3 regions of the Bradyrhizobium sp. WSM2254 genome follow, and region 1 is predicted to be linked to each of the others. Evidence: predicted binding sites of a transcription regulator. Region 1 holds the regulator's gene; each other region holds the start of a gene.

Region 1 (4,007 bases):
ACGCCGCCCTCGCCCTGGATCGGCTCGATCAGGATGCCGGCGGTCTGCGGACCGATCGCCTTCTTGACGGCCTCGATGTCGCCATGCGGCACCTGGTCGAAGCCATCCATCGGCGGACCAAAACCTTCGAGATATTTTGCAGATCCCGTTGCAGCCAGCGTCGCCAGCGTGCGGCCGTGGAAGGCGCCTTCGAAGGTGATGATGCGGTAGCGTTCCGGATGCCCCTTGGAGAAGTGGTGATGGCGGACCAGCTTGATCACACCTTCCAGCGCCTCGGCGCCGGAATTGCAGAAGAACACGAAGTCCGCGAAGCTTTCATTGCACAGGCGCGTAGCGAGCTTCTCGCCATCCGGGCTCTGGAACAGGTTCGACATGTGCCAGAGTTTTGTCGCCTGCTCCTGCAGCGCCTTGACCAGCGCGGGATGGGCGTGGCCGAGCGCGTTCACCGCGACGCCGGACGTAAAATCGAGATAGCGATCGCCATTGGTCGCAATCAGCCAGCAGCCTTCGCCGCGCTCGAAACCGAGGTCGGACCTGGCGAAAACGGGAAGCAAATGCGGCGCTGCGCTGCTAGTCATGACGGTCACTTGATGTTGCGGACGGTGTGAGCGTGCATTGCGCAACGCACCATTGACCGGCCCGGAAAACGAAACGTGCCGCCTTTTAAGGGCGGCACGTGACACTATCTTATGCTTGGTGAAACCGGTGTCAATGCCGCCCGAAAGCCTCGCGAAACGCTGAATCCGTAGTCTTGCGGTGCCAAATTTGCCGGGTTTTGGCCACGGAACATGTGGAAGCGAGTCGGCTGACTCTTGCGCGTGAGTCACGCCATATTGTAGCGTTTGGCTTGTCAGATACGACATCTCGTGCAGCAGTTCTGATCCTCTAAGTCCTCATGTACCGGCGTAAACGTTCGGGCGCATCTGGTGCGCCCGGCGAGCCTTAAGGGATTCTGACGGCACGGGTTTTTCGAGGCTTAGGCATTCGCCGCGAGGCGCCAGGATGGCAGCCGCACGGCGAGGGAAAGGGTGCAATGACGGTTTTGACCTGGTCCGACGATCGCGTCGAGCAGTTGAAAAAGCTCTGGGAGGCCGGATTATCGGCCAGCCAGATCGCAGCCGAGCTCGGCAATGTGACCCGTAATGCCGTGATCGGCAAGGTGCACAGGCTCGGCCTGTCCGGCCGCGCCAAGAGCCCGTCATCGGCGGCTCCGCGGCCGCGCAAGGCGCGCCCCGCGCAGCACATGATGCGGGTGAGCCGCCCCATTGCGCGCGGCAACACCGCGCTGGCGCAGGCCTTCGAGGTCGAGGTGGAGGCCGAACCGGTCACCTACGACAACGTGGTGCCGATGAGCCAGCGGCTGTCGCTGCTGGAGCTGAACGAGGCGACCTGCCACTGGCCGGTCGGCGATCCCTCGAGCGCGGATTTCTTCTTCTGCGGCGGCAAGGCGCTGTCGGGCCTGCCCTACTGCGCCCAGCACTCGCGCGTGGCGTATCAGCCAGCCGCGGATCGCCGGCGCGCACCGGCCAAGCCCTCGCGGTGAGTTTAAGCCCGCGCTGCTAGTGTCGCGCGATGACGGCTCAAAATACTCCGTGTCGTCCCGGCGAAGGCCGGGACCCATACCGCGAGGTCTATCGACTCGTCTGCGGTGCCAATTCCGAACAACTCGTCTTCGCCAAACCACTTCCTGTGGTTATGGGTCCCGGCCTTCGCCGGGACGACCACTGAGTTTGCGGTCGCACTCAGCCCTAAAACATCCGCACAGACTTACGTCTGCTCCGCCTTCGCAAAGCGATCATCCAGCGCGTAGCCGGCGCCGCGGACGGTGCGGATGGGATCCTGCTCGCGGCCGAGATTGAGCAGCTTGCGCAGGCGGCCGATATGGACGTCGACGGTACGCTCGTCGATGTAGATGTCGCGGCCCCAGACGCTGTCGAGCAGCTGCTCGCGCGAGAACACGCGGCCGGGATGCTCCAGGAAGAACTCCAGCAGGCGATATTCGGTCGGGCCGAGGTCGATCGGCCGGCCCGAGCGCGCCACGCGGCGCTTGTCGCGATCGAGCTCGATGTCGCCATAGGCGAGCACGGTGGCGAGCCGCTCGGGGCTGGCGCGCCGCAGCAGGCCCTTCACGCGCGCCAGCAGCTCCGGCACCGAGAACGGCTTGACGATGTAATCGTCCGCGCCGGTCGCAAGACCCCGCACCCGCTCGCTCTCCTCACCGCGCGCGGTGAGCATGATGATCGGCAGCTGCTTGGTCTCGGGCCGGGTCCGCAGCCGCCGGCACAGCTCGATGCCCGACAGGCCCGGCAGCATCCAGTCGAGCACGATCAGATCGGGGATATGTTCCTTGAGGCGGGTGTCGGCGTCGTCGCCGCGCATCACCGTCTCGACGTCATAGCCGTCGCCTTCGAGGTTGTAGCGGAGAAGCTCGGTGAGAGCTTCCTCGTCCTCAACCACCATAATGCGTGCGCCCATGGTGTCGTCGCTCCTTGCGTCTTCAGGTATTCGGGACCGTCGTGGCGAAGGTCGTCATGTCGCCCTTCGGCCGCTTGTCGGTGATCGCCTGGCCCTCGATCATGTAGAACACGGTCTCGGCGATGTTGGTGGCGTGGTCGCCGATCCGCTCGATGTTCTTGGCGCAGAACATCAGATGGATGCAGAACGAGATGTTGCGCGGATCCTCCATCATGTAGGTGAGGAGCTCGCGGAACAGCGAGGTGCAGATGGCGTCGACTTCCTCGTCGCCCTTCCACACCGCCATCGCCGCCGGCAGATCGTGCGCGGCATAGGCGTCCAGCACCGACTTGACCTGCTGCTGCACGAGGTCGGTCATGTGCTCGAGGCCGCGGAACAGCTTGAGCGGATGGAAATCCGTCTCCAGCGCCGCGACGCGCTTGCCCATGTTCTTGGCGAGGTCGCCGATGCGCTCGAGATCGGTCGCAACGCGCATGGCGCCGACGATCTCGCGCAGATCGACCGCCATCGGCTGGCGGCGGGCGATGGTGAGCACGGCGCGCTCCTCGATGCGCTTCTGCAGCGCGTCGAGCTCGGTGTCGGTGGCGACCACGCGCTGGCCGAGCGCGACGTCGCGGCGGATCAGCGCGTCGACGGAATCGACGATCATGCGCTCGGCAATCCCGCCCATCTCGGCGACGAGCCGGGTGAGCTCCTGGAGGTCGGTGTCGAAGGCCTTTGCGGTATGTTCAGAACCCATGTCCCGTCTCCTCAGCCGAACCGGCCGGTGATGTAATCCTGCGTGCGCCGGTCGCTCGGCGACGTGAAGATCTTGCTGGTGTCGTCGAACTCGATCAGCTCGCCGAGATACATGAAGGCGGTCTTGTCGGAGACGCGCGCCGCCTGCTGCATGTTGTGGGTGACGATCGCGATCGTGTAGTTCTCGGACAGTTCCTGGATCAGCTCCTCGACCTTGGCGGTCGAGATCGGGTCGAGCGCCGAGCAGGGCTCGTCGAACAGGATCACCTCGGGCCGCACCGCGACGGTGCGGGCGATGCAGAGGCGCTGCTGCTGGCCGCCGGAGAGCGACAGGCCGGAGGCGTTGAGCTTGTCCTTGACCTCGTTCCACAGCGCGCCGCCGCGCAGCGCCTTCTCGACGCGGCCGTCCATCTCGGACTTCGAGATCTTCTCGTAGAGGCGGATGCCGAAGGCGATGTTCTCGTAGATCGTCATCGGGAACGGCGTCGGCTTCTGGAACACCATGCCGACGCGGGCGCGCAGCAGATTGAGGTCGAGCTTGCCGTCGAGGATGTTGGTCTGGTCGAGCATGAGCTGGCCGGTGGCGCGCTGACCCGGATAGAGGTCGTACATCCGGTTGAAGATGCGCAGCAGGGTCGACTTGCCGCAGCCCGACGGGCCGATGAACGCGGTGACGCGGTTGGCGCCGAGCGTCAGGTTGATGTTCTTCAGCGCGTGGTGCTCGCCGTAGTAGAAGTTGAGGTTGCGCACCGTCACCTTGGCCGGAGCCTCGGGCAACACCGGCGCCTGGGGCA
Region 2 (4,007 bases), on a different contig from region 1:
GAGCGTGCGGTCCGGCTGGCGTTTCTTCGCCGCGGTGAGCGCCTCTCGCAGCTCGGCGACCTGCGCGTTCACGCTGGTCTGGCAACTGCCGTTCTTGCTGGGCGCGCATTCGCGGGCGCGCTGCGAGCCGAGCAGCCCGTCGCCGATGCTGGCGCCGGTGCAGGCGAGCGGCAGAAAGGTCACCGCGATGTGGGTGTAGCGCACCGCGAGCGCCAGCGCGGTGCGGGCCTGGTAGCTGTAGAGCGAGCGGTGGCAGGGGGAGTTGAACCAGAGCGCGCCGTAGCGCTGCCAGTTGGCGAGCGTATCCGGCGCCTCGCAGGCGCGTCCGCCTTTGTAGCTGGCGCGGCTCGGCCGGTAGTATTGCCCGCCGGCGGTGCCGAGATAGGAGCGGAAGCAGAAACCTTCGTCCGACAGCGCCAGCGGCCGGTCGGGATTGCCTTCACCCGAGGCAATGCTGTCGCCGAGGCCGGCGACGAAGATGTCGCGGACCTGGATCTCGGCCTGAACGCGCTGGGTCGGATCGGAGCCGGAGGAGACGTCGACGCTCGCGACCGTCTGCTTGCCGTAGCGGACGCGCAGGTTGACCGGTTCGGCGCAGTCGAAGGTCTGTTGTCGCGGCCCGTCGCCGTCGTCGAACGACCAGGCGCAGGTGGCGCCGACCGGCACCGCGCCGACGAGGCGCACGGTGACGGGGTGGTCGACCGGGGTGATGTAGTCTTCCTTGGTGTTGTCGCGGGTGCAGGGCTGATTGACCCGGCCCTGGAGGTCGATGCAGAGCCGGTTGACCATGTTGCGGGCCCAGCCGCGGCCCTCGCTCTGGAGCTCCAGCGACTGCTCGGCGGCGAGGATGCTGCGGTTGCGCGCGTTCTCCACATGAAGCAGGAAGTCGCGCTCCTCGCGGAACAGGCGGAAGCGGCTGCGCACCTCCCAGGAAATCTGCATGGCGCCGGCGTCCTGCGCGGCTGCGCGCTCGGGCGGCAAAGCAGTCAAAATCCCCGCAAGCAGCAGGGCGCCTGCGAAGAAGGTGCGAAGAGATGATCGGATCATGGCCCGCGTGTTCAACGGCAAAGTTGAGGCGGAAATAAGAGAGGATTGCTCCCCCGCCCGCAACCTTTGTCTGACGATCTTGCGCGCCGCCGTCCAGCGCCTCAGCGCTTGCTGGCCTGCCGAAGCGACCGTTCGCGCTCCATCGCCGCCACCTGCTTGGGCAGGTTGCCCTGGGCGCAGGCCTCCGCCAGCCGCCGTCGCTCCTGCCAGGGCTCGACCACGTTCATCCAGAGCTCGCGTGCGCCCATGATGGAGATGGCGAGGCCGAACGGGATCACGAAATAGAGCAGGCGGAACACCAGCAGCGTCGCCAGAAGCTGCTCGCGGCCGAATTCCGGCAGCGCCACCAGCATGGCGGCGTCGAATACGCCGATCGAGCCGGGGGCATGGCTGGCAAAGCCGAGCAGCGTCGCCAGGATGAACACGACGGCGAGCGACAGGAAGTCGATCGGCGGATTGGCCGGCATCAAGAGGTACATCGCCGTGGCGCAGAAGCCGAGATCGACCACGCCGATCAGGATCTGCACCAGCGTCAGCGGTGCCGAGGGCAACACCACCTTCCAGCCCTTCTGGCCGAGCTCGCGGCGCTTCTCGCCCATGCACAGCCAGACCAGATAGGCGCCGATCGAGGCGAGGCCGCCGAGCGCGATCAGCCGATTGATCGGCGACGGGAGCTGATCCATGTAGGAGGCGGCATCGGGATGGATGGCCATGCCGATCGAGAGCACGAAGATGTTACCGAGCCAGAAGGTCAGGCCCGACAGGAAGCAGATTTTCGCAACGTCGATCGCGTTCAGCCCATAATCCGAATAGATCCGGAAACGGATCGCGCCGCCCGTGAACACCGTGGCGCCGATGTTGTGGCCGATCGAATAGGACGTGAAGCTGGAGAGCGCTGCAATGCGATAGGGCACGTGCTTCTTGCCGATCGTTCGCAGTGCAAAAAAGTCGTAGAAGGTCAGCGTACAGAACGCGAAGAAGACGCAGATCGCCGCCAGCCCGATATTCCCGCGGGGAATCTCGGTCAATGCAGTCAGGATGACGCCGGTGTCGATACCCTTGAGGGTCCGCACCAGTGTGGTGATTGCGAAGGCAATGATGAAGACGCTCGCGGCAATTCCGAGCCGTCGCCAGCCAATCCATCTCTTGAAGCCGCGCTTCAACGCGGGCAGCAGTCCGTGCATTCATCCTCCCGGCTGGGGGCAAGACCGACAAGGCCAGGTATTGGCCAGTCGGGCGCGATGGTTGCCAAAGGCAGGCGTCGATCGCTAGGCATGATCCAGATCATTTAAGGCAAAAACGGTGACTTGTGCAGCCCTTGACAAGGATAGGTTCTGTGCCGGACCGGCGACTTTTGTCATATGTGGTTCACATCGGACGCGCGTTAAGCATATGAGTCGTCAGATCGGCCCGGCGCGCGCGTTCGTTTGTTGGCATGGTTTCATATCGTGCCGTCCACTGCATTGTTCCAGCGCAAGCGATGCCGGCCTTTTAGGAACGTCGATGCCGCGTGCCCGTTAGCGCCCCATCAGCAATCGAACATGGCGGAAATATGCGGCTATTCGTGCAAGCCGGTGCCTCCGTGTTCCCGAAACCCAAGAGGATCGGAACGATGGGACTGTTCACAAAAGACATCAAAACCATGAACGACCTGTTCGTGCACCAGCTCCAGGACATCTACTATGCCGAGCAGCAACTCACTAAGGCGCTGCCGAAAATGGCCGACAAGGCCACCGACCCGCAGCTGAAACAGGGCTTTTTGACGCACCTCGAGGAAACCAAGCAGCACGTCAAGCGGCTCGAGGAAGTGTTCAGGATGCACGGCGCGCAGGTGAAGGCGGTCGACTGCCCGGCGATCGACGGTATCATCGAGGAGGCCGACGAGACCGCCGGCGAAGTCGCCGACAAGGCGGTGCTCGACGCAGCGCTGATCAATGCGGCGCAGGCCGCCGAGCATTACGAGATCGTGCGTTACGGCAGCCTGATCGCCTGGGCCAAGCAGCTCGGCCGGACCGATTGCGCCGCCGTGCTCGCCAAGACGCTCGAGGAAGAGAAGGCGACCGACAAGAAGCTCACGACGCTTGCCGAGAGCAAGGTGAATTTGCGCGCGGCAAGCTGATGACGGTTTAGCCGACGACCGCCGCGCGGTGGTCCGCGCGGCGCGCTGTTTCTCGCTTCATCTGCTGTCATGCCCCGCGAAGGCGGGGCATCCAGTACTCCGCAGCGGGACTTCGTTTGCACAATTTCCGCCGCGGAGTACTGGATCGCCCGCCTGCGCGGGCGATGACACCGAATGTGGAGTCAGTGTATCGCTCAACATTCATCCTTCGTCCATTGTCGAAGCATGACGGCGGATCGGCGGCCTATATTTCGCATGGGGCTGCATCGGAGGGCAGCATGCGAGCAAGCATCATCAAATACGAAGCCTTCGACGACGGAGCCGGCGCGCCACGCGCCTCGTCGCGTCCTGCAACCGCGCTGACGCTGGCCGCGATGAGCCTCGGTTATGGCGTGGTGCAGCTCGACGTCACCATCGTCAACACAGCGCTCGATGCGATGGGCAGGACGCTCGGCGGCGGTATTGCCGAACTGCAATGGGTCGTCAGCGCCTATACCATTGCCTTTGCCGCCTTCATCCTGACGGCCGGCGCACTCGGCGATCGGATCGGCGCCAAGCGCGTCTTCATGGCCGGGTTCGCCATCTTCACCGCGGCCTCGCTCGCCTGTGCGTTGTCGCCCAATGCAATCGTGCTGATCGCGGCACGACTGGTCCAGGGCCTGGCGGCGGCGATCCTGGTGCCGAATTCGCTGGCGTTGCTCAATCATGCCTATGCGGACGACCGCGCGCGCGGCCGCGCCGTCGCGATCTGGGCCGCCGGAGCCAGCCTTGCGCTCACCGCGGGCCCCTTCGTCGGCGGCGCGCTGATCACGCTGGTCGGCTGGCGCGCGATCTTTCTCGT
Region 3 (4,007 bases), on a different contig from region 1:
GACCTCGTCGGCGCGATAGCCGAACAACCGTTCGCAGGCGGGATTGAACAGCAGAATGTGGGCTTGCGCGTCGAACAGGATGACGCCGTCGACCGCGGTCTCGACCACGGCGGTGAGGCGCGTCATGCTCTCGCGCAGCGCGCGCTGGGCTTCACGGACCTGTCCGAGCAGCTGAGCTGCATCCCGGTTCTTAGTCTCTTCCTCCTCGAGCGCGGCCTGGACCTGCCGGAACTCGAACGCCGAGGGGATCGTCAGGATTTTCGGCAGCAGCGGCCAGAGCGCACCGGCTGTGAAGACCGACGCAATGGCCGTCGCCGCCTTGACCATGCCCTCGATGCCGTAGACCGGGACCCAGAGCGTGTAGATCGACAGCACATGCGTCAGGCCGCACGCCATGATGAAGACCGCGAACGCCCAGTAGAGCCACCCGAACTTGAGGTCGCGCCGCTTGGTGACGAGGATCGCGAGTGCAAACGGGATCGAGAAATAGGCTGCGGCGATGCAGGCGTCCGAGACGACGTGCAGCCAGATCAGTTCGGGCTCCCAGAGCAGGCAGATCCCGTGTGGCGAGAACATCGAGGAGTCGAGGAGACGTTCGAAGAAGGCCCACATGGTTCCACCCCGAGAGGCTTGCAGGTCGGGTCGGCCCGCAGCATTGGTGCCGTTGGATGGCTCTGCCGCCCAAGGTCTCACTCATCGATGGTGGAGGCCAAGGGCCGAGGCCGTGTCGGGCCGTATATTGCAGCATGTGCCTGATTCGGGGCGACAATGCTGCGCGGGATCGGCTCCGCCTGACTCGCTTGGGCCCGGATCGGCGGTGCCGCAAATCACCGCTGCTGCGGCCGGCCCCGCTTGCTGGCGTTCCATGGTCGCGCTAGGACAGGCCATGGCGATGTTACTCTCAAACGACTGTATCCGGCGATGACGACGCCCGTGGCGCTCACCATTGCCGGCTCCGATTCGAGCGGCGGCGCCGGCATCCAGGCGGATCTGAAGACGTTCGCGGCGCTCGGCGTCTACGGCGCCTCCGCGATCACGGCGCTGACGGCGCAGAACACGCGCGGTGTCACCGGCATTCACGCGGTGCCGGCTGATTTCGTCACTGCGCAGATCGATGCGGTGTTCTCCGATCTCGACGTCGGCGCGGTAAAGATCGGCATGGTGGCGCAAGCCGCCAGCATCGATGCGATCGCGGCCGCGCTGGCGCGCTGGAAGCCTCGCCATGTGGTGCTCGATCCCGTGATGGTCGCAACGTCAGGCGATCGCTTGCTGGCGTCCGAAGCCGTGGAAGCCCTGCGCACACGACTGATGCCGCTGGCCTCGGTGATCACGCCGAACCTGCCGGAGGCGGCGGCTCTGCTCGGCGAGCAGGTCGCGGCCAGCGAGGCCGGGATCGAAAGCCAGGGGCGGCGCCTGCTGGCGCTCGGCTGCCGAGCCGTCCTGATCAAGGGCGGGCACGGCGAGGGGGCCGAGAGCATCGACTATCTCGTCACGTCCGAAAGCACGATTGCGCTCGCCGCGCCCCGCGTTGCCACCCGAAACACCCATGGCACCGGCTGCTCGCTGTCCTCGGCCGTGGCGGCGGGTCTTGCCAGCGGCGAGACTCTCGAACAGGCGGTGCGCAACGCCAAGGCCTGGATCAGCGCCGCGATTGCGGCTGCCGACCGCTTCAGCGTCGGCCACGGCCACGGGCCGATCCATCATTTCCACAAGTTCTACTGACGCCGGCTTCGAGCTGCGCGCCGACCCCCGCCGTTAACCAATAAGGCGACGGGTCCGGGCTTTTGCGGACAGCCATGGTCGCTTCATGTCGCCTGATTGTCGCATGCGACTGATATTCGCGGGGAGGGCGAGGCGAGGTTTGATTCGTATCTGAGGTGCCTCAAAGGTTCAATCGGTCATCCCCCTGTCACGGGATATTGTTACAGGCTGTCGCATGGGAAGCTACGATGTGAGTGACGAGAGCCCTGAAAGGCGCTTTCGCACCTTGTTTATCTCCGACGTTCATCTCGGAGCCCGCGGTTCACAAGCCGACCTTCTGCTGGACTTCCTGCGCTACCATGACGCCGAGACGATCTACCTCGTCGGCGACATCGTCGATGGCTGGGCGCTGAAATCGAGCTGGCACTGGCCGCAATCGCATAACGACCTCGTCCAGAAGCTTTTGCGCAAGGCGCGCAAGGGCGCCAAGGTGATCTACATCCCCGGCAATCACGACGAGTTCCTGCGCAATTATTACGGCACGCATTTCGGCGGCATCGACGTGGTCGAGAACACCGTCCACACCGGCGTGGACGGCAAGCGCTATCTGGTCATCCACGGCGACATCTTCGATCTCGTGGTGCAGAACGCGCGCTGGCTCGCCCATCTCGGCGACAAGGCCTACGACTTCGCGATCCAGATGAATCGCTTCGTCAACTTCTTCCGGCGCATGTTCAAGGTGCCTTATTGGTCGCTGTCGCAATGGGCCAAGCAGAAGGTCAAGAACGCCGTGAACTATATCGGCGCGTTCGAGCAGGCGCTCGCCGCCGAAGCGCGCCGTCACGACGCCGACGGCGTGATCTGCGGCCACATCCACTATGCCGTGATCCGCGACGAGGCCGGCATCCGTTACATGAATTGCGGCGACTGGGTGGAGAGCTGCACCGCGCTGGTCGAGCACGACGACGGCCATTTCGAGATCATCACCTGGGCGGATCAGGCGCAAAAGCCGGCAGCCGTCCCGCAGGTCGCAGCAAGGGCCGCTTGATGCGCATCCTGGTCGCGACCGACGCCTGGCACCCGCAAGTCAACGGTGTGGTTCGGACGCTGACCAAGCTTGCTGACGCCGCCAAAGGGCTTAACGTTGAAGGTCTTAACGTTGAAGGTCTTGGCGTCGAGTTCACGTTCCTGACGCCGCAATCGTTTCGCACTTTCGCGATGCCGAGCTATCGCGACGTGCGGCTCGCGATGCCGCGCCCGGCGCGAATCGCGAAGCTGATCGAGGAAGCCCGGCCCGACAGCATCCATATCGCGACCGAAGGGCCGATCGGCCTGATGGTCCGCCGCTATTGCCGACAGCGCAAGCTGCCGTTCACGACCAGCTTCCACACCCGCTTCCCCGAATATGTCCGCGCCAGGGTGCCGGTTCCGGAATCCCTGATCTGGCGGGCGCTGCGCCGCTTCCATGCGCCGAGCCGCGCCGTGATGGCGGCGACCCCGGCGCTTGCCCGCGAGCTGACCGAGCGCGGCTTTGACAATGTCGTGCTGTGGCCGCGCGGCGTCGACACGCACTTATTCCATCCCCGCGCGATCGATCTCTGCCTGCCGGCCCCGGTGTTCCTCTCGGTCGGCCGCGTCGCGGTGGAGAAGAATCTCGAGGCGTTCCTCGACCTCAAGCTGCCGGGCACCAAGGTGGTCGTCGGCGACGGCCCGGCGCGGGCTTCGCTCGAAGAGGCCTATCCCGACGCGATCTTCCTCGGCGAGAAGCACGGCGAGGCGCTGGCGGACATCTATGCGGCCGCCGACGTGTTCGTGTTCCCCAGCAAGACCGACACGTTCGGCCTGGTCCTGCTCGAAGCGCTGGCCAGCGGCCTGCCGGTCGCGGCCTTCCCGGTGAAGGGCCCCCGCGACGTGATCGGCGATGCGCCGGTCGGTGCACTCGATCACGATCTTCGCAATGCCTGCTTTGCCGCACTCGACATCTCCCGGCAGGCCTGCGTCGAATTCGCCGCCAACTACACCTGGGAAGCCTCGGCGAGGGCCTTTATCGACAGCATAAGGGCGGTCGGCGCGGTGCTGCCCGGCCGGAACGGCGGGGAACAGCCACGCTTCGTCGCCTGAAGGGGCTAGAGCCATTTCCGTTCCGATGGATCGGACCGGGCTCTAGATTCTTGTTTTGACGCGTTTTCTTCACGCGAACCGGTATCCGCTTCGCTCGAGAACGCTTTCGAAACCCTCGCGCGGAGGTGTCTTGCCCGGGCCTCGTCCGCCGCGATAAGGTCAGCCATGACCGAACAGCCCCTTCC

The links. The regulator PhoB, encoded in region 1, activates phosphate uptake and scavenging genes when phosphate is short. The targets are predictions, from matches to a motif close to TGTCATNNANCTGTCAT.
Region 2: a site for PhoB is predicted at 2,403-2,419, ahead of A3M7_RS0134815 (YbhN family protein). Genes of this name have one in related genera too.
Region 3: a site for PhoB is predicted at 1,897-1,913, ahead of A3M7_RS0117815 (UDP-2,3-diacylglucosamine diphosphatase). Genes of this name have one in related genera too.

Annotation. Positions count from the first base shown of each region.
Region 1 is NZ_AXAB01000001.1:317,920-321,926, reverse strand. Features, by position in the region: gene A3M7_RS0101450 (aspartate aminotransferase family protein) at 1-578, opposite strand, end outside; gene A3M7_RS0101445 (GcrA family cell cycle regulator) at 1,034-1,543, shown strand; gene phoB (phosphate regulon transcriptional regulator PhoB) at 1,768-2,475, opposite strand; gene phoU (phosphate signaling complex protein PhoU) at 2,498-3,214, opposite strand; gene pstB (phosphate ABC transporter ATP-binding protein PstB) at 3,226-4,007, opposite strand, start outside.
Region 2 is NZ_AXAB01000063.1:28,829-32,835, forward strand. Features, by position in the region: gene A3M7_RS0134810 (hypothetical protein) at 1-1,047, opposite strand, end outside; gene A3M7_RS0134815 (YbhN family protein) at 1,149-2,231, opposite strand; gene A3M7_RS0134820 (ferritin-like domain-containing protein) at 2,660-3,166, shown strand; gene A3M7_RS0134825 (MFS transporter) at 3,445-4,007, shown strand, end outside.
Region 3 is NZ_AXAB01000023.1:143,141-147,147, forward strand. Features, by position in the region: gene A3M7_RS0117805 (PAS domain S-box protein) at 1-612, opposite strand, end outside; gene thiD (bifunctional hydroxymethylpyrimidine kinase/phosphomethylpyrimidine kinase) at 922-1,722, shown strand; gene A3M7_RS0117815 (UDP-2,3-diacylglucosamine diphosphatase) at 1,937-2,749, shown strand; gene A3M7_RS0117820 (glycosyltransferase family 1 protein) at 2,749-3,822, shown strand; gene A3M7_RS0117825 (threonine/serine dehydratase) at 3,988-4,007, shown strand, end outside.